One region of the Tindallia californiensis genome, then DNA from elsewhere that is predicted to be linked to it. Evidence: riboswitches for the same ligand, from Rfam matches in the RefSeq annotation. Region 1 holds a riboswitch; the other holds the start of a gene.
What was found. Region 1 has a riboswitch for glycine ahead of BLV55_RS11445 (GrdX family protein). Riboswitches for the same ligand answer to the same signal wherever they lie in the genome.

Region 1 (16,436 bases):
ACCGTTGCCTGATAAGTGAGAAGAGGGGATGAAAGATCTGCTCCAGGCGATGCATTGCAAATATTGCCCACAAGGGTTGCTCTGTTTCTCAATTGATAGGAAGCTAAAGAGCCTGCAGCTTGTGAAAGTGCAGGATATTTTTCAATCACAGTATCAGACTCAGCTAATTCATTGACTAATACAGTGGCTCCGATATAAAGACCTTCACCATTTTTATAGTCAAATCGATGAAGTTCTTCAATTCCTTTGACATCTAAAATGTTATCCACCATCTCTACGTTCCTTCGAAGCGATATCATAAGATCTGTACCGCCGGCCAAGATTTTAGTCCCCGGATTAGCTGATAAAAAATCGATGGCTTCTTGCGTTGTCTGGGGTTTTGAATAATTGAACTTACTTATCATTAAAAAACCTCCTTTTAATATTACGTTGCATTCATCTTCTGACACTGCTATTTTTCGATTGCTTACATCTTAATTTTACCATTATTTCACAATACTCTAAAGAAAATGACATTAGTGCTTTTACACAAAATTATGAGCGTTTTTTCCTTACTAATTGTAATGTGTTGATTGGAAGGTTCAAAACAGGCGCCTTTAGGCTTCTTGTTTTTCAAAAAAGAGGATGCTTATGTCCAAGCATTGGTAGTCATGGCAGAGATCCAGACAAGATCGCAGCAGAAACTAAGCATCCTGTTTGTGATTACTGATATTCGGTTGGAAGAGCGACAAAGCTTGCCTGGGGCTGAATAGCGCACTTTGAAATTTTGTTAATTTATTATCAAAAAAAGATTGATTTTTATAGGAAAACGTTATACAATGATTACAAAGATCGATGTCAGTGTGAAACTTTCTTGATAACTTCATAAAAATACTGGATGATGTATGTGGGAGAGAGTCCGATGATGGGCCGCCGAAGGTAAAAGCTAACCGCCGAACAGCGTTAGTGAATTTCTCAGGCAAAAAGACCGCATGCGGACAGATCTCTGGAAAGCGAAAGCACCGAAGGAGCAAGTCTTGTTGAAGATTGCTGATCAACAGGGAGAAACTCTCAGGTACCAATACAGAGCAAACAGGACAGTGTCTTGTTTGCTCTTTTTGTTTTTTCGAACTGGTGATCATGAATCGTTTCACGTGAATGAAATAATTTATCCCTGGCGGTGATAGGATGGTAGTAACTAATAATCCAATGGTGAAAAAAGAGTTGGAGGGAAGTCTGATACCCCTACTTTGGGTAGAAGGAGATTACGAAGCTGTGTTGCGAAAAGTACGGGATCTGGTTCATACCGGTCATCAGATCATATCCCATCCCCTGGTAGGCAGCATTAAGCCCTATGAAACTCCTTATCGCACCGTGGTAATATCTGACTGGGCTGATTCGCTTCATATGACGTCATTACAAACCTTGGAACAGGTCTTTTCCTTACTGAACTCCTTTAAGGGGAAGGACGGGAAATTAAATTCATTGCGGACCTATCGAGATGAAGATTTACCGGATCTCCAACTGATAGATCTGGATTTAATAAAGCCGGTGATGGATCGGGGAAGCAAAGAAAAACAGGATGAGATTAGAGAGTAAAGAATAGAGGGAAAGCATCAGACTAAAAAAGCAAAAATGTTTTATCAGATAGCATTGTATGTAATTTGTAGAAGGAAGAGAAAAGAAAGGAGAGAAAAAAATGAAGCTGGAGTTAGGAAAAATCTTTATCGAAGACGTTCAGTTTGGGGATAAAACCCATGTGGACGGGCGCATTCTGGTCGTTGACCACAGAGAGTTACTGGAGGCTATTGGAGGCGAAGAACACCTATGGAAAATGCGGGTAGACTTAGCTCATCCAGGCGAATCTGTACGTATTACTCCGGTAAAAGACGTGATTGAGCCAAGGGTTAAAGTAAAAGGACATGGCTCTATCTTTCCTGGCATGTTAGGGAAGGTACACACTGTAGGTAATGGACGAACCCATGCGATGAAAAATGTAGCGGTGGTGACAGCTGGTAAGGTAGTTGGTTTCCAGGAAGGCATTATTGATATGTCTGGACCTGGAGCAGAATACACACCTTTCTCAAAAACCCATAATATTGTTATTACAGCAGAGCCAAAACCAGGTATTAAAGCCCACGAACATGAAGCTGCTTTAAGAACCATTGGCTTGAAAGCAGCCGCTTTTATAGGTGAAGTGATCAAAAATATAGAACCAGATGAAGTGAAAACTTATGAAACACTGGCACCTAGAGAAGCAGCCGAACTACATCCGGACCTGCCTCGGGTTGGTTATGTATATATGTTGCAAACTCAAGGACTACTGCATGATACCTATGTTTACGGCGTGGATGCAAAAAAGCTGGTTCCAACCGTAATGTATCCAACAGAAATTATGGATGGTGCCATTGTTAGTGGAAACTGCGTATCTGCTTGCGATAAAAACCCAACCTATGTGCATTTGAATAACCCGGTAATCGAAGACTTATACGAAGAGCACGGAAAAACAATAAACTTTCTGGGAGTTATTATCACCAACGAAAATGTTACCTTGGCTGATAAAGAGCGTTCTTCCAACTGGACCGCAAAACTATGTGAATTTATGGGGCTGGACGGAGCCATTGTTACTCAAGAAGGTTTCGGAAATCCAGATACTGACTTAATTATGAACTGCCGAAAAATTGAAGAAAAAGGCATTAAAACGGTTATTGTAACAGATGAATATGCCGGTCGGGACGGAGCTAGTCAATCTTTAGCAGATGCTGACCCGAAAGCCAACGCCGTTGTTACAAATGGAAATGCCAACGAAACCATTGTACTGCCAGATATGAACCGACTGATCGGAACGACCGCTTACGTTGATTCTATTGCAGGTGGCTTTGATGGAAGTTTAAGAGACGACGGTTCCATTGAAGTAGAAATTCAGGCGATTACAGGAGCCACCAATGAATTAGGATTTGGACACCTGTCAGCCGCTGCCTATTAAAGAAAATCATAAGCTAAAGAATAGCTAAAGGATAAAAAATCTGCAGGAATAAATACCTGAGGTAAAAAAAGAAAGGAAGGTTGAAATGGCTAAAAAGCGAATTGTTCATTATGTGAATCAATTCTTTGCTGGAATTGGTGGCGAAGAAAAAGCAGATATTCCACCAGAGCTGAGAGAAGGCGTAGTAGGGCCTGGGATGGCATTTAACACAGCTTTTGGAGAGGATGCAGAAATTGTAGCGACCATTATATGTGGAGATTCTTACTTTAATGAGAATCCAGAAACATCAAAGCAAAAAATACTGGAAATGATTAAGCCTTACGAGCCGGACATGTTTATTGCTGGTCCTGCCTTTAATGCCGGCCGTTACGGAGTTGCTTGCGCAACTGTTGCCTGGTTAGTGCAGGAAGAACTAAAAATTCCGGTATTAACAGGAATGTATAAAGAAAATCCAGGTGCGGATCTATTTAAAAAGGGTATTTACATTACTGAAACCGGGAATTCTGCCGCCGCTATGAGAAAAGCCGTTCCTGCTATGGTTAAGCTGGCCAACAAACTGATGAATGGTGAAGAAATAGGGTTACCGGCGGAAGAAGGTTATCTCGAAAGAGGAATCCGTAAGAATCTGTTTATGGAAGAACGTGGCTCCAGACGTGCGGTTAACATGCTGATTTCAAAACTTCAAGGAAAAGAGTACAAAACAGAATATGCCATGCCAGAGTTTGACAGAGTACCTCCGGCAGGAGCCTTGGCAGATCTTAGTCACTTAAAAATTGCAATGGTAACTTCCGGTGGAATTGTTCCTAAAACAAATCCAGACCGAGTAGAATCTTCCAGTGCATCTAAATTTGGAAAATACTCCATTGAAGGAATTGACGACCTTACAGAAGAAATGTATGAAACAGCTCACGGTGGCTATGACCCAATCTATGCCAATGAAGATCCGGATCGGGTACTTCCGTTGGATGTGTTGAGAGATATGGAGCGGGAAGGGGTTATTGGAAGCATTTTTGAATACTTCTATAGCACCGTAGGAAACGGGACCTCTGTAGGAAACTCAAAAGCTTTTGGAATGGCCATAGGAAAAGAAATGAAGGAAGCTGGTGTTGATGCCGTACTGCTAACCTCCACATGAGGTACTTGTACTCGTTGCGGCGCAACGATGGTAAAAGAAATTGAGCGTACCGGAATCCCGGTTGTACATGTATGCACGGTTGTTCCGATCTCCATGACCGTAGGAGCAAACCGTATTATACCGGCGGTAGCAATCCCACATCCTTTTGGCGATCCTAAGCTGGAGGCGAAAGACGAAAAAATGCTTAGAAGACGATTAGTTGAAAAAGCCATGAACTCTCTAAAAATGGATATTGAAACACAAACGGTTATTGAATAATCTTAACAAGACTGAAAACGCAAAAATAATTAGGAGGTGTCGATATGCTGGAATTAGATAAAAAAACATTTCAGGAAGAAGTATTGGACGCAGAAGGATTTGTTCTGGTAGACTATTGGAGCGATGGTTGCGAGCCTTGCAAAGCATTATTACCAGACATTGAAGCATTAGCTGAAAGCTATGGTGACAAAGTGAAATTTACAAAACTTAATATAACAGGAGCTCGTCGTCTGGCTATTTCGCAAAAAGTGCTGGGACTTCCTACCATCACCTTATATAAAAGTGGCGAAAAAGTAGCGGAAGTGACTAAAGATGACGCTACAAAGAGTAATATTGAAAAAATGATTACAGAAAATGTTTAAGGCAGGAAAAAAAGGTTAAGCTAAAGTTAAATAGGTGTAATCTGAAGTGTGGCAAACATGTGCCTGTCAGATCATCAATAAATAAAAAATAGAAAGGATGGTTCTAATGAGTATCTTAGATGGCAAAAAAGTTATTATCATTGGAGATCGGGATGGCATTCCGGCACCAGCAATCGAAGAATGCCTGAAAGGTACCGGAGCTGAAGTAGTATTCTCTTCCACAGAATGCTTTGTCTGAACGGCTGCTGGTGCTATGGACCTGGAAAATCAAAATCGAGTGCAAACCCTTACGGAAAAACACGGAGCGGAGAATATGCTTATTCTTCTTGGAGGAGCAGAAGCAGAATCTGCTGGCTTAGCCGCTGAAACCGTAACCAATGGGGATCCCACTTTTGCAGGTCCTTTAGCAGGAGTCCAGTTAGGACTCACAGTATATCACGCTGTTGAACCGGAGTTTAAGGAAGCGGTCAACGAAGAAGTGTACGATGAACAGATTGGCATGATGGAAATGGTATTAGACGTGGACGAAATTGTTGAAGAAATGAGCAGTATTCGAGAACAATTCGGCAAGTATTAAATAAGAGAAGGGTGATGGCGTGTTCATCACCCTTTGCTTAAATCAAAACCTGTAACTGTATTTACCCTAACCACTTTTGGAGGTGTTTTTATTGAGTTTTCCAGTGATTAAAGGTACCGGCTATGCCTTGGTTTATACACCAGATATTATGCATTGGCATGGAACAACCCAAAGTTTAGAGAGGGCATCCAATCCAGACTCTGAATATATAAAAGGATTAAAAGAAAGCACAAGATCTTTTGAAGAAGTAGTAGCCTATGCGCCCAATCAGACCTATATTGGAGCGTTGCATCCAGAAAAACTACGGGATATTGCAAAACCTTGGTACGAAAATCCGGTAGCAGAGGCAGAACGAACTGGTCCCTTAGGCGAAATCATGCCTCAGGATGAATTTTATGGATTAATGAAAATTGCTGATGTGTTTGATCTGGTCAGCTTGGAAGAAAGCTTCTGGAAACAAGCGAAAGCCAAACTAGAAGCACATCCTCTTTTTAAGGATGATGTAGAAAAAATGGGTCAAGGTGAGGAAAAAAACGATATTCAACGCTATATTGATGAATATCATGCCGATCCGATCTATCATGAAGGTGAATTGGTAGGCTGCGTAAAAAGAGCGCATGATGTAGACCTTAGCCTGACAGCCCATATTATTTATGAAAACCTGGTATCAAAAGCTTCTGGTATGCTAGCGATGAAGCACCTAATCGATAAAAACAATATTGATGTTACAACTATTGATTACGTTATTGAATGTTCGGAAGAAGCTTGCGGAGACATGAACCAAAGAGGTGGCGGAAACTTTGCCAAAGCCATTGCAGAATCCGTAGGTGCGGTGAATGCAACTGGGTCCGATGTTAGAGGTTTTTGTGCGGCACCAACCCATGCATTAATAGAAGCGGCGGCATTGGTAAAAGCCGGTGTCTATGAAAATGTAGTGATTGTTGCCGGCGGTGCTACAGCAAAGCTGGGCATGAACGGGAAAGACCACGTGAAAAAAGGCATGCCTTTGCTGGAAGACGTCTTAGGTGCTTTCGCGGTATTGGTATCGGCGAATGACGGAATTAACCCACTGATCAGAACCGATCTTATCGGAAAACATACAGTGGGAACCGGATCATCGCCACAAGCCGTCATCACCAGTCTGATCACCACACCTTTAGAAAAAGGTGGACTTAAAATTACTGATATTGATAAATACTCCGTGGAAATGCAAAACCCAGACGTTACAAAGCCGGCAGGAGCCGGAGATGTACCGGAAGCAAATTATAAAATGATCGGCGCATTAGGCGTTAAACGAGGAGAAATAGAGCGAAAAGAACTGCCGAACTTCGTAACAACCCATGGAATGCCAGGCTGGGCACCTACCCAGGGTCATATTCCTTCCGGAGTTCCTTATATAGGCTTTGCACAACAAGACCTGACAACTGGCGATCTTAACAAAGCCATGATCGTTGGGAAAGGCAGTCTTTTCCTTGGCCGGATGACGAACTTGTTCGATGGCGTATCGGTTATTTTAGAAAAGAACAGTGGTCAGGTTCAGTCGGCTGGTGAAGGCGCTTCGAAAGAAGAGATTAAAGAAATGATTATTGAAGCCATGAAAGACGTTGCCAATCAACTGATAAAAGAATAGGAGGGGAAGAATGATGGATCGCACGGCAATCAAGCAAGAAATTGGCCGAACCCTTCTTTCTTTGACAGAATCGATGGAACAGGGAAATTTCGGTCCTAAAATAAGAGTAGGGCTCACCACCCTGGGCAGCGAATTGGAACCAATTCATCTGGTAAAAGGAGCTGAAGAAGCCGTAAGGCGTTCAACAGACCTGGAAGTGGTGTTGATTGGGCCAAAGGTAGAAACAGCCTTGGAAACGGTGGAAGTAAACGAAGAAGCAGAAATGCATAAAGTGATGGAACGAATGCTGGACGAAGGAAAAATCCAGGCTTGCGTTACCATGCATTACAATTTCCCTATTGGCGTTGCAACTGTAGGAAAAGTGGTTACGCCAGGCTTAGGCAGAGAAATGTTTGTAGCCACTACTACGGGAACGGCGGACACCCAACGAGCGGCGGCTATGGTGAAAAATGCCCTTTATGGGATCATAACGGCTAAAGCCATGGGGATTGAAAAACCAACCGTCGGTATTCTGAACCTGGACAGTGCCCGGCAGGTAGAGCGAGCCCTGAATACTTTGAAATCCAATGGCTATGAAATCAACTTTTCAGAGTCTGTTCGTTCAGATGGCGGTAGTATCATGAGAGGAAACGATCTGTTGACCGGATCAGCGGATGTCATGGTAACCGATAGCTTAACAGGAAATATCATGATGAAAGTCTTTTCCTCCTATACGACAGGTGGAAGCTATGAAGCCTTAGGTGCTGGTTATGGACCTGGTATTGGCGAAGGGCAGCAACGGGTTGTGCTGATTCTTTCCAGAGCCTCTGGAACCCCGGTGGTTGCCAATGCGCTACAATACGCTGCTTCTCTGGTAAAAGGAAATGTACAGACCCTAATGGCTGATGAACTGGAAAAAGCTAAAAAAGCAGGCTTAGAATCTATTTTAGAAGGCCTCCAAAAAGATTCTAAAAAAGAAAAAGCAACGGAAGAAGAAATAAAAGCACCACCAAAAGAAATTGTGACAGGCAATATCTCCGGCATTGAAGTGATGGATATTGACGATGCTGTTCAGGTTCTTTGGAAAGAAGGGATTTATGCCGAAAGCGGCATGGGATGCACCGGACCTGTTGTAATGGTGGCAGAAGATAAAGTTCCAAAATCAGTAGAAATACTGGCAAAAGCCGGATATGTAGCTGGAGAAGGAGATGTTTGCTAATCCCTAGCAAACAGATGGAAAAACAATAGGCATCATTAGAAATACCTCCAAAGGAGAAAGTCTTCGGAAAGAATAAGAGACTCTCTGACTGGAGGTATTTTTGTAAGAAAAAAAGAAAGAGTATAAATTTCATTAGATTTACAGAAGGTGGTTTGATAGAATAGAATCCGTAAAGAAGCAATGAATTTTGTAAACAAGGAAGGGGTTCTGAAATGTACTTAATCTCAAAAAATAGGAAAAAAAAGATTCAGAGTAAATTAATGGCGGCGGGCATACTGGTGCTGCTGATGCTGATAACAAGCGCGGTGTCGGGAATGGCAACTACTGGAGAAGTAGTAGGAGAAGTATTGGGAACCGAGATTAAAGCAACTATTAATGGGATGGTGATCCCTTCCTACAACATAAACGGCACAACAGCTATTATCGCCAGAGACTTATCTGGTTATGGCTTTGATGTTCAGTGGCAGGAAGATACCCGTTCCGTTCAGATTCAAAAAAATCCAGATAAACCTAAAAATCCAATAGAAGAAACAGAAGCTTTGAGACATCGGTATGCCACCGGCCGCAAACTTTACGATGTCATTTCAACAGATATTAAAACCTATGCGGGTGCAGATGAAATTCAGTCCTTTAATATTGGAGGAAAAACGGCGATTTACCTAAGAGATCTGGAAAACTTTGGTAACTTGGAGTGGGATAATCTTAGAAACGAAGCCAGCTTCTTAACTAAAAGCTTTCAGCAAGCATTAGATGAGATTCCGGAATCGTTTGACACCCTATCCACTCACCATGATCAAGCAAAAGGCTTTGCCAGCTTTATTCGCTTGGAAATAGAGGGTCAGGTCCTTCATCTTTCAGGAAAAGTGCCGGAGGAATATAGGTATGTGATGTTTGTGACCAATGGTGATGAAAGAGATGTGATTGACGCCAGTCGAAATGGCAGCTTTCAACATGAAATCAGACTCTCTTCTTCTAGGAGTAATAGATACCAACTATTTTTTGGGAAAGAAAGGTATCGCACCTTCGACAGAGAAGGCGGTGAATTTTTCATTGAAAGGACAAATGATGGGCATGTAATTTCTGCTGCTCCAAGTTATTTCGATAATGTTAAACAGCATATGATTCATCGAACACCTTCTTTTTATCTAGGAGCAGAAAACAACATCGATCCGGAACATCCGGCAATAAGACAACTAGCTCAAAGGTTAACCGAGGATGCAACAACCAATTATGAAAAACTGGAAGCCATTCATCAGTGGGTGATAGAAAACATAGCTTATGATATAGCTGCTTATTACGGAGATGGAAACAGCCAGGTGGATGCTGTAGATGTTCTAAACAATGGGAAATCAGTTTGCAGCGGTTATGCAAACCTGATGGCAGCGTTGCTTAGAAGTGCAGAAGTGCCTACTCGGGTAGTGTCCGGATATGCCTTAGGTGCCAGTTCAGATGGTAGTTGGGATCATGTGGAAATAGAATATGTCGGCACCAACCATGCCTGGAACGAAGTCTATGCCGATGATCGTTGGGTTATCGTAGACGCTACATGGAATGCTGGTGTTGTGGACAATCGTCAGTTTGTTCCAAGTCCACATTATCGTTATTTTGATCCGACTATCGAAAACTTTTCTTATACGCATCTCGTTAAAAGGTAATTGAAAATGAGAGAAAGCATCACTTCGCTGGGAGGATATCAATGAAAAAAGTGACGATCATTACAAACTTCAGAGGAGTGGCAGAACACCATAAAATGATTTTACAACAACTTTTTCCTCTGGTGGAGATATCGGCTCTGGGTTTTGATAAAGACGTAATACGCAAAAAGATTGATGCGGATGTGTTGCTCATTTCACTGTACTCCATTTACGTAGAAATCAAAGAAAAAATACCCCTGAGGGCAAAAGTCATTGTGCTAAGCACTACCCTTACAAAAGAACAACGGAATAAGATAAACAGCATCAGAGAAGGATCGGAAGTATTACTGGTAAACTACAGCCCAGAAATGACTTTGGAGAGCATGGCTTTGCTCCGTCAGATAGGGTTAACCAATTACAATTTTTTTCCTGTATACCCAGGAAAAGGAGATATCCCATCTCTTTCGATTGCCGTTACCTTAGGAGAGCGAGAAGCGGTGCCGGATTTTGTGGAAGAAATTATTGATACCGGGCACCGGACCTTAGACGAAACCACGATCATGGACATAGCGGTTAGTTTGGAAATGGAACATTTACTACAAAGTCCTCCGTTTATAACGCATTTTAACAGCCTATGTAAAGTTTCGACGATAGCATCAGCCCTTCTGGACCGGCTTAATATGGCTGACAGCCGATTTCTGAAGCTGTTAAACGTGATTGATGAAGGCATTATGACAACCGACCCGGAAGGGGTTATATTAGGATTGAATGATAAAGCCCGCCAGATCCTTTCATTTCGCCAGGAAATTATTGGAAAAAACCTTCTGGAAGTCCTTGATTTTTCCGTTGTCAAAGAAGCGATTCAATCCAAAGCTGTTGTTGAACAAGAACTGATACGGTTTCAGCATACGAATATTTCCTTTCGTTCCGCACCAGTGATGACTGGTGGTATGATTTCCAGTATTATTATAGTGATAAATCAATTCGAAGAAAAAGAAAAATTCCAGCATAAACTTCGTGCAAAAATATTAGGAAAAGGCCACAAAGCTAAATATACCTTCGATAGCATTATTGGAAAAAGTGAAGCCATTCAAAAAACACGGTGTACCGCCCAGAAAATTGCCAGATCCAATTCCTCTGTCCTTATCACCGGAGAAACGGGAACAGGAAAAGAACTTTTCGCTCAGGCGATTCATAATGCATCTCGAAGAAAAAACTATCAGTTTGTGGCAGTGAACTGTGCCAGTATTCCGGAACCATTATTGGAAAGCGAACTTTTTGGATACGAAGAAGGTGCCTTTACCGGAGCTAAAAAAGGCGGCCGCATCGGTCTTTTTGAACTGGCTCACCAGGGAACACTGTTTTTAGATGAAATCGGAGAAGTATCGACTCATTTACAAAGCCGGTTGCTTCGGGTCATTCAGGAAAAAGAAGTGATGCGGGTAGGCGGCGATAGGGTGATCCCGGTAGATACAAGAATTATTACAGCAACCAATCAAGATTTGAGAAAATTGATTCAGGAAAATAAATTTCGGAAGGATTTGTACTATCGGATTAATGTACTATCCTTAAAAATTCCACCCCTTCGTGAAAGAAGAATCGATATCATGCTAGGGTTTGAACACTTACAAAAAGAAGCTCATGCCGATTTTACCTTGACAAAAGAAGCGAAAAACTATTTAAGTCAATATCCTTGGGAAGGCAACTTTAGAGAATTGCAAAACTGCGTAGAATACTTAGTCTATCTGGAAAAAGACCTGATCCATTTACAAGATTTGAAAGAGAGTCTGCCAGATGTCTCTTTTCACTTCCCACTAAAAGAAGAACATCTCGAAACGAACCTTATACCTGAAGAAAGGTTTGTACTTCAATGCCTGCTTAAGGCCGGAGAAGAGATGAAAGGACTCGGTCGCCGGAGGATGATGGAGATGGCGAAAGAACAGAAAATATACTTATCTGAAAGAACACTTCGAAACATCTTGCAAGCATTTCAGGAAAAAGGATGGGTGGAAGTAGAGAAAGGTAGGAAAGGGACCATGCTTACAGAAAAAGGATTTCAAGCTGTTAAGCGATGTTACGATCAGAAGTAATGATATTTTGAATCTTCAAAGGAAATGGGAAGTCAACCAGTCAGCAGGAATTTTGTTTAAGAGGAGCAAAAGGGAACAAAGGGAACAAAGGGAACGGACAAATCCCCGTTGTTCCCTTTTTAAAGGGCAAATCTGAAAGAAGAAAAAAGAGAAAAAAGAGAAAAAACAGTTTGTTTCAATAGGTGACGGATAAAGTCCTCTGATTTAAGAACATTGGCATAATAATTGCATTTATTATGAAAGAAGTGAAAAATGATTCAAAGACTCAAAAAATAATTTAAGCTGGAGGAATATTATGGAAACCTTTGAGCACATCATTGATAGAAAGCATCAGCTTTCAGCAAAGTACGACGAACTGGAAAAAAAGTTTGGAAGAAAGGACTTACTGCCGATGTGGGTGGCGGATATGGATTTTCAGGTAGCACCAGAAATCTGGAAGGCAGTAGAAAAAAGAGGGAAAGAAAAAATATATGGATATACGTCAAGACCAGATACTTACTGGGATGCAGCGATTCGTTGGTATCAACGAAGGTATGACATGACGTTGAAACAAGAAGACCTTATTCACAGCCCGGGAGTAGTGACATCCCTAAACGTTATTATCAGAGAACTGACCAGGGAAGGAGATAAAATCATCATACAAACTCCTGTGTACCCTCCCTTTTACGATGCGGTACGTAAAAACCAGCGAGTGTTAGTAGAAAATCCATTATTGGAAGAAAATGGTCAGTACTACATTCATTTCGAAGAACTAGAAAAACAGGCAGAAGAAGCCTCGATGCTCATCCTCTGCAATCCGCATAATCCGGTAGGGCGTGTTTGGACAAAGGAAGAACTGGAACGTATCGGCGATATCTGCCGACGCCATCAAGTCATTATTCTGGCCGATGAAATTCATGGCGATCTGGTTTTTGGAGATCGGATGTATACGCCAATGGCCTCCTTATCCAAGGAAATTCAAGAAATCACCATCACCTGTTTTTCGGCTACAAAATCCTTTAATCTGGCAGGTTTGCAAGCATCTTTCATTCATGCTCCGCAGGCGCAATATCATCAGCCGATTCAGGAATTTTTTACCATCATGGAACTGCAAAGAAATGATTGCTTTAGCGTCGTTGCTGTAGAAGCAGCCTTTAACCATGGCGAAGAGTGGTTAAATAAAATGCTGGCGTATGTGGAAGAAAACATGGCTTATGTAGAAAACTATTGCCGAGAAAACATCCCGGAATTAAAAGCTAATTTGCCGGAAGGCACCTACTTGCAATGGATTAATTGTAAGGGATTGGGATTGAAAGATGACGCATTAAAGAAATTAATGATCGATGAAGCAAAGGTTGCTTTAAACATGGGAGTAGACTATGGAGCAACTGGTACCGGATATGTGCGTCTCAATCTGGCTTGCCCTCGAAGCATTGTAGAAAAAGCAATGAAAAATATTGAAGAAGCCGTTAAAAAAAGAAGGTAAAAAAGGAGGTTGTACGGTGAAACTGCCTAAACGAAAAGCAATAGCCAATGTGCCAACGCCGATTTTTGAGGTGAAGCGGAGTCTAGGGGAAACGGAGGGACTTCGGTTTTTTATCAAACGTGATGATTTTACAGGGTTGGAATATACAGGAAATAAAATAAGAAAACTGGAATATATCCTGCCCGATGCGATGGAAAAAGGAGCACAGGTATTAATAACCTGCGGAGGACAACAATCAAACCATTGTCGGGCAACGGCGGCGATAGGTGCTCAGATGGGTCTGAAAACCCATCTTGTCTTAAAAGGTAAAGAAGAGAAACCGATAGGAAACTTCTTTTTAGACAAATTATTTGGAGCAGAATGCACACTGATTACCGAAAAAGAATATCGGGAAGAACGGGCTCAGATCATGGACCGTATTAAAAAAAAATATGAATCCCAAGGGTTGACAGCCTATGTAATGCCAGAAGGAGCTTCCAGCGGTCTGGGAATGTTTGGTTACTACCATGCTTTTCAGGAAATTCAGCAACAAGAAAAAGAAATGAATATCCAGTTTGATACGATCTGCGTAGCCACAGGCTCTGGTGGTACCTATGCCGGGCTCTATCTGGGCAACCAGGAATTAGAGAAGAAGAAACAGCTTCTGGGGATCAATATATACGATGAAAAGAAAGATTTTCAGACAATAACAAAAAACATTATCACAGAAGGACTTCAGCAAACAGGAAATGAAGAACTTCTGACAAACCTGGCATTTGATCAAGTGAATATGTGCAACGCTTATGTAGGAGAAGGCTATGGTCACTGCACCACTGAAGCCATCCACTTTATTAAAAGCTTTGCCAGACAGGAAGGAATCCTTTTAGATCCAGTGTATACAGGAAAAGCAATGCATGGCTTGTTTCAAGAAATACAACAAAGAAGAGAAACGCTGAAAGGTAATGTGCTGTTTATTCATACAGGCGGTCAATGGGGAGTAATGGCAAGAACTCAAGAATTTGAAATCTAATCTCATAAAAATAAGGAGGTTTTTTGAATGGAACAGAGTAAAACCAGCCCGTCGTTTGCTTATTCACTGGGAACACTAGCGATTGTTGTTGCGTTTATGTTGATTAGTATGGTTGGATTTGGTGCTTCATTGCAAATTGTTTTTTTTCTGTCCTGGCTTATTGTGATCCCAGCCTGCATGAAATTGGGATACAGTTACAAAGAAATTGAAGAAGCAGCTTCTGAAATGATAAAAAAATGCTTACAACCTACGATGATTCTTCTGGCAGTAGGAGCCATGATAGGAGTATGGATTTCCTCCGGCACCGTCCCCACCATTATTTATGGCGGATTAGTAGTGATCACACCAACCTTCTTCTTACTGACAGCCCTGATTCTTTGTTCTTTAACCTCTCTGGCGACAGGAACATCCTGGGGTACCATTGGAACTGCCGGTTTAGCCCTGATGGGGGTAGGTGCTGGGCTAGAAGTACCGGCAGGAATTACCGCTGGTGCTGTTATTTCTGGAGCCTACTTTGGCGATAAAATGTCTCCCTTATCCGATTCGACCAACCTGGCAGCCGCTGTATCCGGTGGAGCGCTCATCCCTCATGTGAAAGCCATGTTTTTTACCGTTGGTCCGGCCTATTTGTTATCCGCAATTCTCTATACCGTCATCGGCTTTAGGCACGTAAGCGGAACCGTTGACCAGGCACAGTTAGAGTCAATCCTTTCAGCACTGAGAGGCGAGTTTCATATAGGCATTATTGCTTTGATACCGGCGGTGATTGTCCTTACACTGCTGGTCATGCAAAAACCTGCCTTTACTTCGATTCTGATCGGTGCCGTGGCAGGTGCTGTGGTAGCGGTAATAAACCAAGGCTTTTCATACAGTGAAGTTTTACAGCATATGTACACTGGATTTCGCATCGAAAGTGGCACAGAGTTTATCGACAGTTTACTAAATCGTGGCGGTGTGATGAGCATGGTAGGCCCTGTACTCATTATGATATTTGCCTTTGGATTTGCAGGAATGATGCATCATGTTGGAATGATGGATGCCCTGTTACGACCCTTAACCAATAAAGTAAAATCAGATCGGAGCCTCATTGGGTCAACGATGATTGTTAGTTATGTTACCAACGCCATTGGTAGTTCAATGACCTTTTCAGCCGTCATGACAGGAACCTTGATGGCCCCCTTATATAAAGAACACAAACTGAAACCGGAAAATCTTTCCAGAGTTATTGAAGCCTGTGGTACACTAGGGGGTGTTCTGATTCCATGGAACAGCAACGCCATCTTTGTTTCAGGGATGTTAGGCGTTACCCCTATCCAATATATTCCCTATGCCTTTCTAAACTGGCTGACACCGATGGTTACTCTCTTTTATGCCGTTACCGGTATTGCGATGATTAAAGAAGAACCGGATACAAATACGGTTCAAAAGACATCCTAAGACAAATGGATTTTTCCTATTATCATCTGATTCAGGATATCCTAGGAGTCCTTATGGTTGCCGCAGGGTTTAGATTGATACAAGTATATCTGATTTTAATGAAAAACAAGGGAATAAAAACAGCCTACCTTTTATGCACAATCGGTCACGGTTTTTTAACAGCGGCAGGAGTGACCCTTCTTCTATTTCCTTGGGCATTAAAGCCATGGCTTCTTAGCACTATATTGTTTTTAGCAGGCAGATGTATAGGAGTTGTCGCCTGTAAGATTATTAAAAGACAAGAAGTACAGTAATAGCACTTCCGAAAATGTCGTCGATCTCCAGTGGTACAAAAAACACAGGAGATCGACGACGAATCTTTGTTTATCAGAAACGTTGAAAAAAGAGGAAACGAAAGCTTGTCAATGAAGAAAAGATAGAAAACAAAGGGATGACATGTTAAACTATGTGTAGAAATAGCAGTGGGTTTTGAGGGGGTTGTAAGCATTCTTGCAAGAAAAAATATGTCTATAGAATCAAAAAGAAATATAAGTACTTTCATTTTGAAATGGCTTTAACCATTGTTCCTGTTGAATAATTAAAACAATTGAATTATAATAATTAGTAATACTGAAAAAAATAAAGATATTAAAACTATTCTTAGAAAAGTCAATGATAGCGATGTTCAGTATTCTTT
Region 2 (16,436 bases), on a different contig from region 1:
TGGAATCTTGAAGAAATACCCTACATTCAGATAGCTGAAAAGTTAGGCGTTGGTTCCAGCAATATTCATGATGCCATTATTTGGGAGATTGGAAAAGCAACTAGGAAAATAAATCCTAGGACACTTCGTGGAGAAGCAAAAGATTATGGAGAATTTGTAGACGAAGGAAATGCTTGTTCAGCTTGCTATGCCACATTACTGTATGCACTGAAGCGGTTGGATGAAGAAGGGAAGCTAGTAACCATTGTAGAAAATTTGAAAATTGGGCAGGTATATAAAGGGCTTTCCTTTCCTGGGATGGGGGTAGGTGATTGTACTTCCGGGTGCGATAAAAACCTTCCTGGATGTCCGCCAGAAGCTGGTGCAATTTTAGAATTTTTAAGAAAAGAATCTGCAAAAGGAAAATAAAGTGATGCCTTTTTGTTGAATATAAACTAAGGATTTAATAGATAGATAGAATATAATGTAATAATGAAAAACCCTTGACGAATCATAAGGAAATTGTTATGATTTATTCATAAGAAAAACATTATGAAAGAAATGGGAGGGAAATTAATGGATATTAAAATTTTAGGAACTGGATGCAAAAAATGCGAAACCTTAGAAATGAACACAAGACAAGCTGTGGAAGCATTAGGTATTCAAGCTGAAATTGAAAAAGTAAAAGATTTTAAGGAAATAGCTTCTTATGGCGTACTAAAAACTCCGGGGTTAGTGGTTGATGGAAAAGCATTAATTTCAGGAAAAGTACCATCGGCAGATGAAATTAAGAAATTATTGGGCAACTAATTAAGAAGAGCATTGGAGGGTTAAGGCGTGAGTGAAAGAAAAAAATTACTGGGAATCGTAACGGTTTTTTTAACTGTCTACTTGATGCCCATAAATAGTCCGGTGCTTCAAGGTGCAATTCTGGAAGCTTTTGCTCTGTTAAATTATTATGCAAGAGAGCATGTAATCCTGTGTCTTATCCCTGCTTTTTTCATCGCTGGTGCCATGAGTGTGTTTGTATCTCAAGATTCAGTGATAAAGTATTTTGGTTCTAAGGCGAAAAAATGGGTTTCTTATTCCGTTGCTTCTGTATCGGGAGTTATACTGGCTGTTTGTTCCTGTACGGTACTGCCTTTATTTGCAGGTATCTATATGAAAGGGGCCGGGTTAGGTCCAGCGATAGCTTTCTTATATTCTGGACCAGCGATCAATGTGCTGGCCATTACTATTACAGCTCGTGTGTTAGGCGCAGAACTGGGTGCTGCCAGAACGATTGGTGCTGTTCTATTTAGTGTAGTAGTAGGCATACTCATGCAATTGATTTTTCGCAAAGAAGAAGCTGAAAGAAATAACGGAGATGAAAGCTTTTTATTGGAAGAAGATGCAGAAGATAGGCCACTATGGAAAACCATATCCTTCTTTGGGTCTATGATTGGTTTTTTAGTATTTGCTAATTGGGCGGAACCGACGGAAGCAGATAGTTTTTGGGGATTGATGTATCAGATTAAATGGATCATGTCTGTCATTTTTTTCATATTAGTTCTGTACATGAGCTTTAGGTGGTTTGACAGAGATCAGCGAAAAGAATGGATAGATGAAACATGGGGTTTTGCGCAAAAGATTTTACCACTACTATTTGCCGGGATTCTTGTTGCTGGAATTCTTCTGGGAAGACCGGGAGAATCAGGTCTTATACCAGAAGAATGGGTTGCTGGACTGGTAGGTGGAAATTCTTTTGGAGCTAACCTCTTTGCTTCTGTAGCGGGAGCGTTTATGTATTTTGCTACTCTGACAGAAGTGCCTATTCTGGAAGGGCTTATCGGAGCAGGGATGGGGTCTGGTCCATCTTTAGCACTTTTGTTGGCGGGACCTGCCTTATCATTACCGAATATGCTGGTCATCAGAAGTATTATTGGAACCAAAAAAACCATGGTCTTTGTTGGCTTGGTGATGGTGATGGCAACGATTAGTGGAATGGTTTATGGAAATATTTTTTAATCTAACAATTTCTTTAAGAAAAAAGCCAGAGGAGGTAAAAAAATGCGAATGTTAGCAGAGTTTTTTCCTGAATTTACAGAAAAACTGGATGAAATTGATGAGCTATATAAAGAAAAACGAAAGATTGATGAGAAGACCTATCAGTTTATTTGCTTTGCACTATCAATAAAAGCAAGATCTAAGCCTTGCGTATTAAAACATTTTAAGGAAGCTTTAGAAGCGGGTGCAACTGTAGAAGAGCTATCCTATATTTTTGCGTTGGTCATGAGAGAAGCTGCAGGGGCTGATGATTGTTGGACTCATGATGTGTTAGGTGACTGGAAAGAAATTATTGCCGGTAACGTGAAATGTGATTGTGAAAAATAAAAACTCCTTTCGAGGAGTTTTTATTTTTTTGCAGGAGTTGCAGGAGTTGGTGTAGATATTTTTCCTTGGCTCTTACAAATAGAAATAGCTGGGTCCTGGGAAACTGCTTCTATCCGCTTAATTTCCATCTCGAATTCAGGCAGTTCTTCGAGAGGTTTTGCCAAAAAATTCTGAAAGGTATGCCATAATGTGTCGAAGTTTTGTTGGTTCAAAGAGTAGATGGTCCGCTGTCCTTCTTTGTGTGCATGTAGTAAGTCGGCTTGTTTCAGTATTCTTAAGTGCTGAGAAATTCTAGGCTGACTGATTTGCAGGATAGACTCTAGTTCGCAGACGTACATTGGTTTAATGGAAAGCAGTTTTACAATTCGGATTCGTGTATTTTCACCTAACGCTTTAAACAGGGTAGCAAAATACAGGGTGATCACCTCCGAGGAATTTTAAAAGAAAGATCAGTCTCATTATAACATATATCTATGGAAGAATCCTGTTTATGAATAGATAAAGCCCGCTTATAGAAAGCGGGCTGAAGGATCTTATTTGAAGAACAATTATTCAACTGTAATATCCATGGTGTTTTCCCAAACACCATGGATATTACAGTAACTCATGGCGTAAAGGGTACCAGTTTTTGGCAGTTTAACCTGTGTTGCTCCGACATAATCAGTGGTTGTATCTAACTCTCCGTGGGCATCAAAAGTAAAGTTTGTCAGTTCTACCGGGAACTTATCTCCTTCCCCATGGAAAAACACCTTGAACCACTTAATATGATGCTCCAATGTATTTGGATGGCCAATGGCATCACCAACGGTTATTCTCAGCTCAAAGGCTTCGCCGCTTTCCACTTTTTCTGGTGCATGGATTACGGGAACGTGTTTTTCGCCTTTCCAGTCTCCTGACTGAAGAAATTTTCCAAAACTTTTCATGATGAATCCTCCTTTGAAAATTTAGGTTATAGAGTAGGTAATATCACTATGATTTATAACCATTTTTCAAAACATTAAACAAGGGGATGACTTTTGAGAAAGAAATCAATTGAAAACCTATGCTTTCCCTCATGCCCTTGTGAAAATTTGGTGGATGTTATTTGGTCGATGTTAGATGTTAATAGAAGGAGTAAAAAAAGAAAGTCAATTTTTATTGTGAGTTTAAGATAGGTAGAACGGGGTAGATATATCTTGTGTGGTTAGGAAGACCTTTACTAAAAAAACAATATGACACTACTAAATAAGGAGGCGAATGGTATGTCAAACTATCATGAACCAATGGAATTACTAGACGAAAAAGCCAGAAACATTTCAAGGGCACTAAACAGTCTTAAAGAAGAGGTGGAAGCAGTAGACTGGTACAATCAACGGGTAGCAGCAACCAAAGATCCGGAATTAAAAGAAATATTAGCACATAATCGAGATGAGGAAATTGAGCATGCGTGCATGACGCTTGAATGGCTTCGGAGAAATATGGATGCTTGGGATGAAGAGTTAAGAACTTATCTGTTTACAGAGAAAAATATATTGGAAGCAGAAGAAACTACTGAAGAGGCTGATTCGATGGCCAAAGGTGGTTTGAGTATAGGGGACTTAAAGTAATAAGGGATAATGACAAAAATATTTTTAGATGGAAATAAGGAACATATGTGAAAAGGAGGACAAAAATGGATATCTTAAAACGTGATTTAGCTCCATTAACCCAAGAAGCTTGGGATGAAATTGATGAAACAGCAGTGGATGTCTTAAAAACCCACCTGTCTGCCAGGAGGGTAGTGAAGGTGCAAGGGCCAAAAGGCTGGGATTATACCGTTATTCCAGAGGGAAGGCTATCAATATTGGAGAAAGAAGATAACCGTGTTCATAGCGGACAGTATGAAGTAAAGCCGCTGGTGGAAACAAGAATTTCTTTTAAGCTGGATCGTTGGGAAATGGATAACATTACCCGAGGTGCTAGAGACATTAAGCTAGATGCTTTGGAAGAAGCAATGGAGAAAATTGCTATTTTTGAAGAGGATGCTATCTATAACGGGTATGAAAAAGGTGGCATTAAAGGATTAGTAGAAAGTTCGGGCCAGGACACCATTTCTTTTGGTAATAAAGGCGAAGAAATATTAGAAGCAATATCCGTAGCCGTATTAAAAATGAAAGAGGCCTATGAAGATGGTCCGTTTACTTTAGTGGTAGGTGAAGAGGGCTGGAAGCGGGTCAATAAAGGCATGGAAGGCTATCCACTTATCAAGCGGATTGAAAAGCTTATTGGAGGATCAGTCATTTATAGTTCCGTATTAGACGGGGCTTTGTTATTACCTCAGGATCATGATGATTTGGAAATGCTTGTAGGTGGAGATTTTTCTATTGGTTATGAGAGTCATGATGCTCACTCGGTAACGCTATTTGCCGCTGAATCCTTTACTTTTAGAGTTCTGGATCCGGATATTATTATATCCTTTTCTATGTAAAAAAGAAAATGACTAGTGATGATAAAGATTAAGGAAAAGACCAGTTACAAATGACACTTTGTAACTGGTCTTTTTACCATCATTATGATATAAAAAAGTATAAAGAAGTACTTTCGTAACAAGTTCTGCTTATATATCAAAGCAGGGAGGGGTGGATATTGTAATGATAAAGGTGTTAGTGGCTATTTCTTTAACCCTTTTGATGATTTTGGTAGTGTTTTTGTATTATCGATCCTTTATGAAAGAATACCCTGAAATACAGGAACAGGAGGAGCGTGGTTAAGGTGTTGCAAAACTATACGGAGACTTTAGTGAGAGAGGTATTAGGAGAATATAAAAGTAAGGAAAGTGTTTGCGAGTGTGAAAAATGCGAAAATGATATCGTTGCAATGGTACTTAATAATATGCCACCCAAATACTTTCTTTCAGATGCATCGGAAGGTGAAAAAATATCTTACGTTTTGAATAAAAAACTTCGATTTGATGCTTTGATTCAGCTAACAGAAGCTGTTAAACTTGCTTGTGATAAAAACCACTCATAAAAACGAGGTGATGACCTTTGCAGATAATAGAGACAGGACGTATCTATCGGCATACATCAGAAGAAATAATTGAAAAGTCATACAAAATGATTTTGCTACAGCAAGGTTCAGAACAGGAAATATTTGATTTGCAAACAATTGTTTATGAAGCTCAGGATGATCCGCAAAAGTTTGTGCCAGATCCTATCGAGTCCTTTCGAGATGTTATGCTGGTGGAAGGGAAAGGTTTCTCCATTGGAGTATTTGTTGAAGAAGAGCTTGTTGCTGTAAGAACTGTGAGTTTTCCGGGAGATGGAACTGACAACCTAGGTAGAGAAATTGGCCTTACTTCTAAAGAAGCGCTTGAAAAAACGGCAATCTTGGAAGCTACAATGGTTCGACCGGATTACCGTGGGAACGCTCTGCAAAAAAGGATGTTAGTTCCAACCATGGAGCTTATTAAAAATCATCGTTGTTGCTATGTGCTATGCACCATATCACCCTTCAATTACCCTAGTTTGAGCAGTGTGATGCACGCAGGGTTGTACATACGAAACTTAAGGATGCGTACAGGTGTATATGGAGGGAAACTTCGTTTTTTACTGGCAGAAAATATCTGTCGTGATAAAAAAATGATATGGAAAGATAGCGTAGCAATAAAGAATACAGAGATTAAAAAACAGCAGCTTTTGATGGAAAAAGGCTATATGGGTTATCATCTAGTGGAAATACCAGAGGAGCCGGATCAGTTTATGATTTACTATGGAAAGTCAGAAGTTTCGTTTTGAGATGTTTCTTTGAAACCAGCTTCCACCAAGTTTTTATAATAATTGTTTCGGGATAATAGTTGATAATGATTTCCACAATCAGCAATAGATCCATCTCGGAGCAGGAAGATCTTATCCATTTCTTGCAGCGTGCGAAGGCGATGAGCAATTATCAGCACGGTGCGATTTTTGAAAACATTTGTCATGGATTGATACAATTGGTTTTCCAAAAGAACATCCATGCTGGAAGTTGCTTCGTCTAAAATAAGGATATCTGGATTTTTTAGCAAAGCTCTTGAAAAAGCAATAAGTTGACGCTGACCACCGGAAAGACCAACACCCCTTTCACCCAACACTGTTTCATATTGTAGAGGCAAGCTCATGATCATGTCATGAGCTTGTGCTTTTTTTGCAGCTTGTTGCACCTCTTCGAAAGAAGCCTGTGGACTACCTTGCAAAATGTTTTTGTGGATGGTATCGGCAAATAAAAATATGTTTTGAGGAATAACCGCCACCATTTTTCGAAAAATAGAATCGGAAATTTCCTGAATGGGGCATTCATCAAAAGAAATATAACCACTAGTAGGCTGATCGAGTTTGGTCAGTAAACGTACCAAGGTTGATTTTCCGGAACCACTGTCTCCGACAATGCCGACGCGTTCTCCCTTTCCTATTTCCATAGAAAGATTTTTAAGAACCATCTTTGAATCATAGTAAAAACACAAACGATGGAATAGAATGCGGTGTTGAAAAAAACAAGGTGTATCCCTTGGCTGTTTTACATGGCTTTCCAGCAGCATCACATCAACAATTCTGTTGAGAGAAACCAAAGCTGATAAGTAAGTATAATACACATCGCTAAAGTTTTTTAAAGGAAGGTAAAACTTTCGGATGTAAGCCAAAAAAGCTGCAAAAATACCAATACTAATAGAACCGGCAATAACCTCTAAGCCACCATGCCAGACTAAAAGAGCATTTCCGACACCTGTTGTTAAGGACATTAACGGGAAAAGCAATGCCAAAAACATCATTGCCTTTAACTTCGCCTTGAAATTTCCAAGGCTGACCTGCTCAAATTCAGCTTCGCTTTTTTCCTGAATGCCTAAAGATTGAATCGCACGGATACCGCTTACATTTTCTTCCACTTGGGCACTTAAGTCTGCCATTTTTTCTCGTACATTCGTAAATGCTTCTCGGATGTGACGCCCTAAAAAAGACATTAGCAGTAAAATAATAGGAACACTAGCCAGCAAAAGCAGTGCTAACTGTGGTTGCATTTGGTACATGATAACCGTAATGCCAATGATTGTTAACACATCGCTCATTAAGCCGATAATACCTTCTGTTATGACAGAGGACAACGCTGAAACATCGTTCATCAACAAGGAAGTAAGAGTGCCTTTTTTCTGTTTTTCGTGAAAACTGATTGGGAGTTCGAGGAGTTTTTTATGGAGAGCTTCCCTAATCTCAAAAACAGTTTTGTGACCAGAAGATTGACTCCAAACACGTTGTTGATAAGCGAAGTACCAGGAGGAAGCATATAAAAGAAAAAATAGAATAATCCAAGGCGTCATTCCTGATGGATGGCCGCTTAAAATATAATCATCAATAATCTTTTGTATCAGGTAAGGTGGGAAAAGAAATGCAATGGTATAAAGTATGGTGAAAAATGCAGCAAGAAATAAGTCTTTTCGATTTTTTTGAATAATGGGGAAGATGAATTGCCAGTTTTCTTTTCGAAAATACTTTTGTTGGAATTTTTTATTTCGTTGATCAGGGTATTTACCGATAAAACCTCCGCGCATTTGGATCCCCCTTTCTTTAGCAAAATTAAGATGAAGTACCTTTCATATTCAGGGATACGAACTTTCTATAGTCATCGCTATTTTTCATAAGCTCTTGATGAGTTCCGGAAGCAAGTAAATGGCCCTTCTGCAAATAAAGCACCCGGGTAGCGTTTTGGATGGTGGAAAGACGGTGGGCAATTGTAATAGTAGTTCGATCTTGCATAAGCACAGCAATAGTATCCATAATTGCCGAATCGGTAATACTATCAATATTAGAAGTGGGTTCATCGAGAATCAATACTTCTGGTTTTTTTAGCAATACTCTGGCTAAAGCTAACCGTTGAGCCTGACCACCGGAAAGGAACACTCCTCTTTCGCCGATCTGGCTTTTATAACCAGAGGGCAAGGACTGAATAAAAGAATCCAGTTGTGCTTCCTTGGCAGCTTGCTGTACTTCTTGAAAAGTAGCTGTTGGTGAACCTAAGCGCAGGTTGTCTTCAATGCTTCCGTTAAATAAAAAAGGATCTTGCATCACAAAACCTATTTTTGTCCGTAAGCTGCTAAGGGAATAATGAGAAATAGGAATATCGTCGATGAATAGGGTGCCCTTTGTAGGCTGATAGAATCGCATCAGCAAGTGGACTAAGGTCGTTTTGCCAGCACCGGAAGGGCCTATCAAAGCGATAGATTCGCCAGGAAAAATTTGTAGATTGATATCAGATAAAACCAGTTGATCCTTGTAAGCAAACGAAATATGGTTAAGGACTATGGATTGTTGAATGGTTTTGAAATTTCGGGCATTCGGAATATCGGTTAGTGAATCCTTTTGATTGAGAAGGTCGAAGATTCTGCTGGCGGCCGCGTCACTCTGGCTAAACAAATTGAGAAGAAATCCGGTTTGGCGGATGGGGCGACGCAACATATTGATGTAAGCCAAAAAAGCGACGAGAGTTCCGGTACTGATCTGACCCATGGAGGCTAACCAACCTCCCATTAACAATACAATACCTGTAAAAAAGCCAATCAAAGTTTCGGCATAAGGCATCCAAAAGGCACTGATCTTGTTGGCTGCTAAGGTATGGTTAAGCACTTTTTCGTTTTCCTCTGTAAACTGGCTATGCTGATAGCCTTCATTTCCAAAACTTTTAATAACCTCAATTCCCGATAGATTTTCCTGAGCCTGAGAAGATAAGATGCCAGTATGTTTTCGTATCTTTTGAAAAGCAGGACGGACTCTACGGGCATAAACAAACATGGCGTGGGTCATAGGAGGGATCAAAAATAAAAAAAGGATGCCCATTAGATAATTCCAATAAAGCAAGGTAATGAAGATCCAAATGAGAATCAGCGCATTTGTGAACACTTTCAGCAAGCCAAAGCTGATAAAGCGGTTTAAAGTGTCCGCATCTGAAACAATTCGTGACATTAAGTCTCCTGTCCTGGTTTTATCATAAAAAGAAAAAGACAGCTGGTTTATATGATGGAAAACTTGGTTTCTTATGGAGTAAATGATCTTTTGGCCGATGTACTCACTGAATACTTGCTGAATAAAACTTAGAATACCTTCTGTAAGGGATACCAAAAGAATTCCAAAAGCAAGCCAAGGCAACCAATTGGCATTGCCACTGGGCAGCACTTCGTCAATAGCGTATTGCATTATCCAGGGAGGTACGGTGGTTAAAAATGAAATGATCATCAAAAGAAAAAAGATAATCATTAACGGCCAACGGTAAGGCTTAAGAAAGGGTAGCAGTTTCATAGAAAACTTCTCCTGACTAAAAATAAAATAGGGATGATGATTATTGATTATACACTCAGTTAAGGGAAATGACAAAATCAATTTAGAGAAAGAATTCTAAATTATTTAAGAATAAACATTGAAATAAAGTCTTAACCGAGATACAATGAAATTGATTAAAGAAATGTTAAAAACATATATATTCGGATGAGGATAGCGAGAGAGTCCGTTAAGGAGCCGAAGGAGCAATATGTAGAGCTGGGATTTCTACATAGAAACTTTCAGGAAAAAGGATCGCTATAGGACGAAACTCTGGAAAGATCCGCAAGGACGCCGAAGGTGCAATGCAGCCAGGTGTTTCAAAAATAAATAACCTGGAAGCAGAATCTCTCAGGCTTACGACAGAGGGCATGCAATTATCAATCCTTATTGGTACTTGTGTGTCTTTTTGATGTGAGATAAGCAAAATGTTGGGTAGTTATAACAAGGAGGCTAGCAAAGGAAGGAGGAGCAATATGACAGAAGAAAAACGAACACCACTTTATCAGTGGCATGATGCCAATGGAGGTAAAATGGTGGAGTATGCAGGATGGCAGATGCCTGTTCAGTATGAAGGGCTGATGTCAGAACACCACGCCGTCAGACAAAAGGCAGGTATGTTTGATGTATCCCACATGGGAGAAGTAAGGGTGAAAGGAAAGGAAGCCCTGTCCTTTATTCAGCATTTGCTAACAAATGACTTCTCTTCGATGAAAGATGGTGAAATACTGTATACCTTTATGTGCTATCCCGAAGGTGGGGTAGTGGATGATTTGCTCGTATATCGATTTGCTCAGGATGAGTATCTGCTTGTTATTAATGCTGGGAATGTTCAAAAGGATCTGGATTGGATCAATGAGAAAGCTCAAAAATTCGAAGTGGATGTTATTGATGAATCAGATAGGACAGCAGAACTTGCTATCCAGGGGCCGCTGGCAGAGGAAATTACTCAAAGGGTTACGGACCAGAACCTATCTGAAATTAAATTTTTCAACTTTAAGGATCATGTAACAATTGCTGGTGTTAAGTGTCTTATCTCCAGAACTGGTTATACCGGCGAAGATGGTTTTGAAATATATACAAAATGGGATGAGTTAGAAACCGTATGGAAAGCTTTGATGAAGGCTGGTGAGGACGAAGGTATCCAACCTGCAGGGCTAGGTTGTAGAGATACATTGCGCTTTGAGGCAGGACTTCCGTTGTATGGGCATGAAATATCGAAAGATATTTCACCAGTTGAAGCAGGATATGGTTTTTTTGTTAAGTTAAAGAAAGATGATTTTATTGGATTAGAAGCTCTTAAAAAACAAAAGGAAGCAGGGATTCCCAGAAAGCTAGTAGGCTTTGAAATGCTTGGCAAAGGGATTCCGAGAAGTGAATATGATGTTTTATTAGAAGGTGAAAAGATAGGATTTGTGACAACGGGTTATGTATCACCAACATTAAATAAAAACGTTGGTTTGGCGTTAGTAGATCGAAAAACCATAGAAGGACAAGAACAAATAACGATTCAAATACGAAAAAAACAGGTGGAAGCAAAATTAATACCGACCCCTTTTTACAGAAAGAATACAAAATCTAAAGGTTAATTGGAATGGCGAAAGAACTAACTAGAGTTTCATGTAATGATTATAAATGAATATAAGGGAGGAATAACAATGAGAGAAATGGAAAAGTTATTATTTACCAGTGAGCATGAATGGGTGGATGTTCAGGGAGACGAAATGTATATGGGCATTACAGACTTTGCATCCAAAGCCTTAGGAGACATTGTATTTGTTGAATTACCAGAAGTTGATGAAACATATGTAAAAGGCGATGCTTTTGGTGTCATCGAATCAGTTAAAGCGGCTGCAGATATGTATATACCAGTAGATGGAACTGTTTTAGAGATCAATACAGAGTTAGAGGATGACCCTGGTCAGATTAATCAGGATCCGTTAGCTAATTGGTTTGTAAAAATTAAAATCAGCGATAAATCTCAATTAGATGAGCTGATGAAACCGGAGGACTATCAAAGATTCTGCGAAGAGGAGGCGTAATATGTTTCCCTATATTCCACATACAGAAGAAGACATTAAAAAAATGTTAGATACATTGGGAATGAAAGATCTTGAAGATTTATTCGCCGATGTGCCTAAGGATGTTCGATTACAGAGAGAATTAATGCTTGAAGAACCAAAGTCAGAAATAGAAATACAACATCATATGCAGGATTTAGCAAAAGATAACAAAAGTGCAGAAGATCTCGTATGCTTTTTGGGTGCGGGAGCTTATGATCACTATATTCCTTCTGTGATCAAACATATTACATCCCGTTCCGAGTTCTATACAGCCTATACCCCATATCAGGCAGAGGCTAGTCAGGGAACCCTTCAGGTCATTTTTGAATTTCAGACAATGATAGCGAATTTGACAGGAATGGATATTGCTAATGCATCAATGTATGATGGTGCAACAGCAACAGCAGAAGCGGCATACATGGCAGCGGCTCAAACCAGACGCAAACAAGTGGTTGTTTCAGAAACCGTTCATCCAGAGACCAGAAGAGTGCTGGAAACCTATGGTCGCTTTAACGGTATTGAAGTGGTGACAATACCTTCTAAAGAAGGTGTGACCGACCTAGAAAAACTTAAAGAAGCTGTGACAAAGCAGACAGCTGGTGTGATTATTCAAAATCCAAACTTCTTTGGAATCATCGAAGAAATGGAAGAAGCAGAAAAAATTGCCCATCAGGATAAAGGGCTGTTAATTATGAACGTGGATCCGATTTCTTTGGGACTTCTTAAATCACCGGGCGAAATAGGTGCAGACATTGTTATTGGTGAAGGGCAGTCTTTAGGAAATCCAATGAACTACGGAGGACCATACCTAGGATTTATGGCTGCGTCTCAGAAACTAATGAGAAAAATGCCAGGAAGAGTCGTAGGGCAAACCACCGATGTTGAAGGAAATGTGGGATACGTATTAACCTTACAAACCAGAGAACAACATATTCGTCGTGAAAAAGCAACTTCTAATATTTGCACCAATCAAGCATTGAACGCTTTGGCGGCACTTGCATACATGTCTTTAATGGGGAAACAAGGGATGCGGCAAGTGGCAGAACAGTCCTATCGAAAAGCACATTATGCCTTAGAGAAAATTGAGAAAGAAACCGGGCTAAAGAGAACTTTTGATAAACCTTTCTTTAAAGAGTTTATGGTGACTGCTCCCGGAGATGTTGACGAGATCAATAAAGAATTAATGAAACAGGGAATACTGGGAGGATTCTCTGTGGATAAATACTATCCGGAAATAACAAACGGAATGCTTCTCTGCGTAACAGAAAAGCGAAGTCTAGATGAAATTCACCAACTAGTAAAAGGTTTGGAGGGGATCAAATGAAGGAGTATACAAAGCTGCTGTGCGACATTTCGAAACCTGGTAGAACCGGATATCGACTACCTCCCGACGAGTTAAAGGATATGGATATAGAAGCTGGTATACCTGAAAGCATGAGATCGACAAAGGATCTTTCTTTGCCGGAAGTAAGTGAATTAGATGTGGTTCGTCATTTTGTTAATATTTCGCAAAAGAACTTTGCTATTGATAAAGGATTCTATCCATTAGGTTCTTGCACCATGAAATACAATCCTAAAATTAACGAAGACATGACATCTTTGCCAGGATTTAATACACTGCATCCTTATCAACCGGAAGAGACGGCACAAGGTGCACTGAAGATGATGTATGAACTCCAAAACATGTTGGCTGAAATCACTGGAATGGCAGGCATAACACTTCAACCGGCAGCTGGTGCTCATGGCGAAATGACTGGACTGATGGTGATAAAAGCATATCATGAAAAAAGAGGAGATGCACAAAGGAAAAAAATCATTGTTCCTGATTCAGCACATGGTACGAATCCGTCCAGTGCTCATGTGGTAGGCTATGATGTAGTAGAGGTAAAGTCTAACAGGGATGGAGACGTTGATATAGAGAGCCTTAAAGCTGTTTTGGGTGACGACATTGCAGGATTGATGTTAACCAACCCAAGCACTCTCGGCCTATATGAAAGAAATATTACGGAGATTGCACGACTTGTTCATGAAGCTGGCGGACTGTTATATTACGATGGAGCCAATGCAAATGCCATATTAGGGGTATCTCGACCAGGAGATATGGGCTTTGACGTGGTTCACTTAAACCTTCACAAAACCTTTTCAACACCACATGGTGGAGGTGGACCCGGAAGCGGACCTATTGGCGTGCGGGAAGATTTAATACCTTTCTTACCCAAGCCAGCAGTGGTAAAAGATGGAGATTCCTATGCTCTGGAATATGACCGCCCAGAAAGTATTGGAAAGATTCACTCTTTCTATGGCAACTTTGGGGTTAACGTCCGAGCGTATACCTACATCAAAACCATGGGTGCTGAAGGATTGAAAAAAGTAAGCCAGATGGCTGTTTTGAATGCGAATTATCTGATGCACCATTTGAAAAACCACTTCAAATTGCCCTTTGACCGGGTTTGCATGCATGAATTTGTATTGGCAGGTCTTGGTAAAAAGGAAATGGAAGTTAATACGACAGATGTTGCGAAAAGATTGCTGGATAATGGTTTTCATCCACCAACAGTTTATTTTCCACTGATTGTACCGGAAGCGTTGATGATTGAACCGACAGAGACAGAGTGCTTAGAAACACTGGATGCTTTTATAGAAGCAATGAAGGCTATTTCTCAGGAAGCAGACGACAATCCGGATATTCTAAAGGCAGCTCCACATGTTGCGCCGGTACGTAGACTAGATGAGGTAAAAGCAGCTAGAGAGCCGGTTCTTAAGTGTGAATTACCCATATAAGTTCTTAAAACAAGCATTATCTAAAAACAAGCCGAGTGCAGCTTTAGCCTAGCACTCGGCTTTCTTGGAGGAGGTTTGTCAGAATGAAAAAAGAGTTCATCATTATCGGTGCTGGTCCGGGTGGCTATGTTGCCGCTATCCGAGCGGCGCAGCTTGGTGCAAAAGTAACAGTGGTTGAAGGTCGGGATATAGGTGGCACCTGCTTAAACCGAGGTTGTATTTCAACGAAAGCAATGTATACAAATGCAAAAAAAATAAACGATCTAAAGAAAATGCATGAATTTGGAGTGGACTTAGAAGGATATCGTATTAACTTTGAAAAAATTCAAAGCAGAAAGAAAGCAGTCGTAGATCAACTGGTAGGTGGTATCGAAAAACTCCTGAAAGCATATCAGGTAGAAGTGATCCACGGCTGGGCAACTTTTGCTGGAGAAAAAACACTGGAGGTCAGCACAAAAGAAGGCGAAACATTGGTTTTAGAAGGCGAAAAAATCCTTATCGCCAGTGGTTCGAAGCCGTCTATTTTACCGGTTGAAGGGACAGACCTTCCGGGAGTTATTACAAGTGATGAACTGCTGGATATTGATCATATTCCTAAAAAACTTGCTGTTGCAGGTAGTGGTGTTATTGGAATAGAATTAGCAGCTATTTTTAACGCTTTTGGTTCAGAGGTGACGGTGGTTTCTTCAACGCTTCTAAAACGAATGGATGGAGAAATGATAAAAAGAGTACAACCTTACTTAAAAAAACAAGGCTTGGATTTGAAACAGGATTGTCGTGTGACAGGCATTACACATACGGGTGAGGGTCTCGAAATTGACATACGTAATAAAAAGAATGGCAAAGAAGATAAAATTGAGGCAGATACGTTATTAATGGCACCGGGAAGAGACCCGATGCTGAATCAGCTCAACTTAGAAAAAGCAGGTGTTCAGTACGATGAAGCCGGCATAAAGGTAAATGAACATCTGCAAACGAGCAATGAATGCGTTTTTGCTATTGGTGATGTGCTGGGCGGGATGATGTTGGCTCATGTGGCGTCTCATCAAGGAATAGCAGCTGTAGAACGTATGCTGGGCCATGAGTCGGGAATAAGGCTTGACGTTGTTCCTGACTGTGTATTTATGGATCCGCAATTGGCTGGTGTCGGAATGACAGAAGAACAGGTAAAAGAAAAGGAAATTGACTACCTCACAGGGAAATTTATGTTTGGGGCGAATGGCAAAGCTCTGGGAATGGGTGAACCGGAAGGATTTGTAAAAGTGATTGCTCGGAAAGATAACCATCAGCTATTAGGCATGCATGTTATGGGTGCTCATGCATCGGATCTAATCCATGAAGGAGCCCTTGCGCTGAGTCATGATATGACTCTTGAAGATATTACTCAAACAATTCATGCTCATCCGACGTTAGCGGAAACGGTGATGGAAGCGGCGTTAGCAGCGACAAATGAAGCGATTCACATGGCACCGCCACGGAAAAAATAAACAAAAATGAAAATTATTATCATTTGATGTTTAAGATCCTTCTGACTGGATAAATATATAATGACGAAAAAATTATCAGGAGGTTATCTTATGACAGAAAGAATTGTAGGGAAACCTGCACCGCATTTTGAAATGAATTTTGTGGACGGTGAAGGTGAAAAATTTGGGAAAATTTCATTGGATGATTACAAAGGAAAATGGCTTGTTATGTTTTTCTATCCCCTAGACTTTACCTTTGTGTGCCCAACGGAAATTACAGGCATGAACAAGAGAATTAAAGACTTCCAAGATGCTAATGCTGAAGTTTTAGGTGTTAGTACGGATAGTGAACATTCTCATAAAGCTTGGATTCATCAGGCTCATGATAAAGGTGGTCTGGGAAAATTGGATTTCCCCCTTGCTTCAGACATGACGCAGGAAGTTGCTCGCAACTATGGAGTACTAGTGGAAGAAGA

Region 2: linked by a shared signal. The riboswitch ahead of gcvT (glycine cleavage system aminomethyltransferase GcvT) and the one ahead of BLV55_RS11445 (GrdX family protein) in region 1 are both predicted to bind glycine.

Annotation. Positions count from the first base shown of each region.
Region 1 is NZ_FNPV01000008.1:47,592-64,027, reverse strand. Features, by position in the region: gene BLV55_RS11455 (FAD binding domain-containing protein) at 1-404, opposite strand, end outside; glycine riboswitch at 878-980, shown strand; glycine riboswitch at 984-1,068, shown strand; gene BLV55_RS11445 (GrdX family protein) at 1,168-1,578, shown strand; gene BLV55_RS11440 (glycine/sarcosine/betaine reductase component B subunit) at 1,679-2,965, shown strand; gene grdB (glycine reductase complex selenoprotein B) at 3,051-4,358, shown strand; gene trxA (thioredoxin TrxA) at 4,403-4,720, shown strand; gene grdA (glycine/sarcosine/betaine reductase complex selenoprotein A) at 4,827-5,297, shown strand; gene grdC (glycine/sarcosine/betaine reductase complex component C subunit beta) at 5,389-6,927, shown strand; gene grdD (glycine/sarcosine/betaine reductase complex component C subunit alpha) at 6,938-8,125, shown strand; gene BLV55_RS11410 (transglutaminase domain-containing protein) at 8,338-9,780, shown strand; gene BLV55_RS11405 (sigma-54 interaction domain-containing protein) at 9,822-11,849, shown strand; gene BLV55_RS11400 (MalY/PatB family protein) at 12,145-13,314, shown strand; gene BLV55_RS11395 (1-aminocyclopropane-1-carboxylate deaminase/D-cysteine desulfhydrase) at 13,331-14,323, shown strand; gene nhaC (Na+/H+ antiporter NhaC) at 14,351-15,760, shown strand; gene BLV55_RS11385 (hypothetical protein) at 15,814-16,053, shown strand.
Region 2 is NZ_FNPV01000004.1:230,725-247,160, forward strand. Features, by position in the region: gene BLV55_RS07020 (DUF362 domain-containing protein) at 1-408, shown strand, start outside; gene BLV55_RS07025 (thioredoxin family protein) at 556-789, shown strand; gene BLV55_RS07030 (permease) at 817-1,986, shown strand; gene BLV55_RS07035 (carboxymuconolactone decarboxylase family protein) at 2,029-2,352, shown strand; gene BLV55_RS14960 (ArsR/SmtB family transcription factor) at 2,373-2,777, opposite strand; gene BLV55_RS07045 (class II SORL domain-containing protein) at 2,901-3,275, opposite strand; gene BLV55_RS07050 (encapsulin-associated ferritin-like protein) at 3,594-3,938, shown strand; gene BLV55_RS07055 (family 1 encapsulin nanocompartment shell protein) at 4,004-4,798, shown strand; gene BLV55_RS07060 (late competence development ComFB family protein) at 5,083-5,340, shown strand; gene BLV55_RS07065 (hypothetical protein) at 5,358-6,107, shown strand; gene BLV55_RS07070 (ABC transporter ATP-binding protein) at 6,080-7,891, opposite strand; gene BLV55_RS07075 (ABC transporter ATP-binding protein) at 7,917-9,632, opposite strand; glycine riboswitch at 9,819-9,918, shown strand; glycine riboswitch at 9,922-10,018, shown strand; gene gcvT (glycine cleavage system aminomethyltransferase GcvT) at 10,127-11,239, shown strand; gene gcvH (glycine cleavage system protein GcvH) at 11,309-11,692, shown strand; gene gcvPA (aminomethyl-transferring glycine dehydrogenase subunit GcvPA) at 11,694-13,037, shown strand; gene gcvPB (aminomethyl-transferring glycine dehydrogenase subunit GcvPB) at 13,034-14,494, shown strand; gene lpdA (dihydrolipoyl dehydrogenase) at 14,578-15,981, shown strand; gene BLV55_RS07105 (peroxiredoxin) at 16,072-16,436, shown strand, end outside.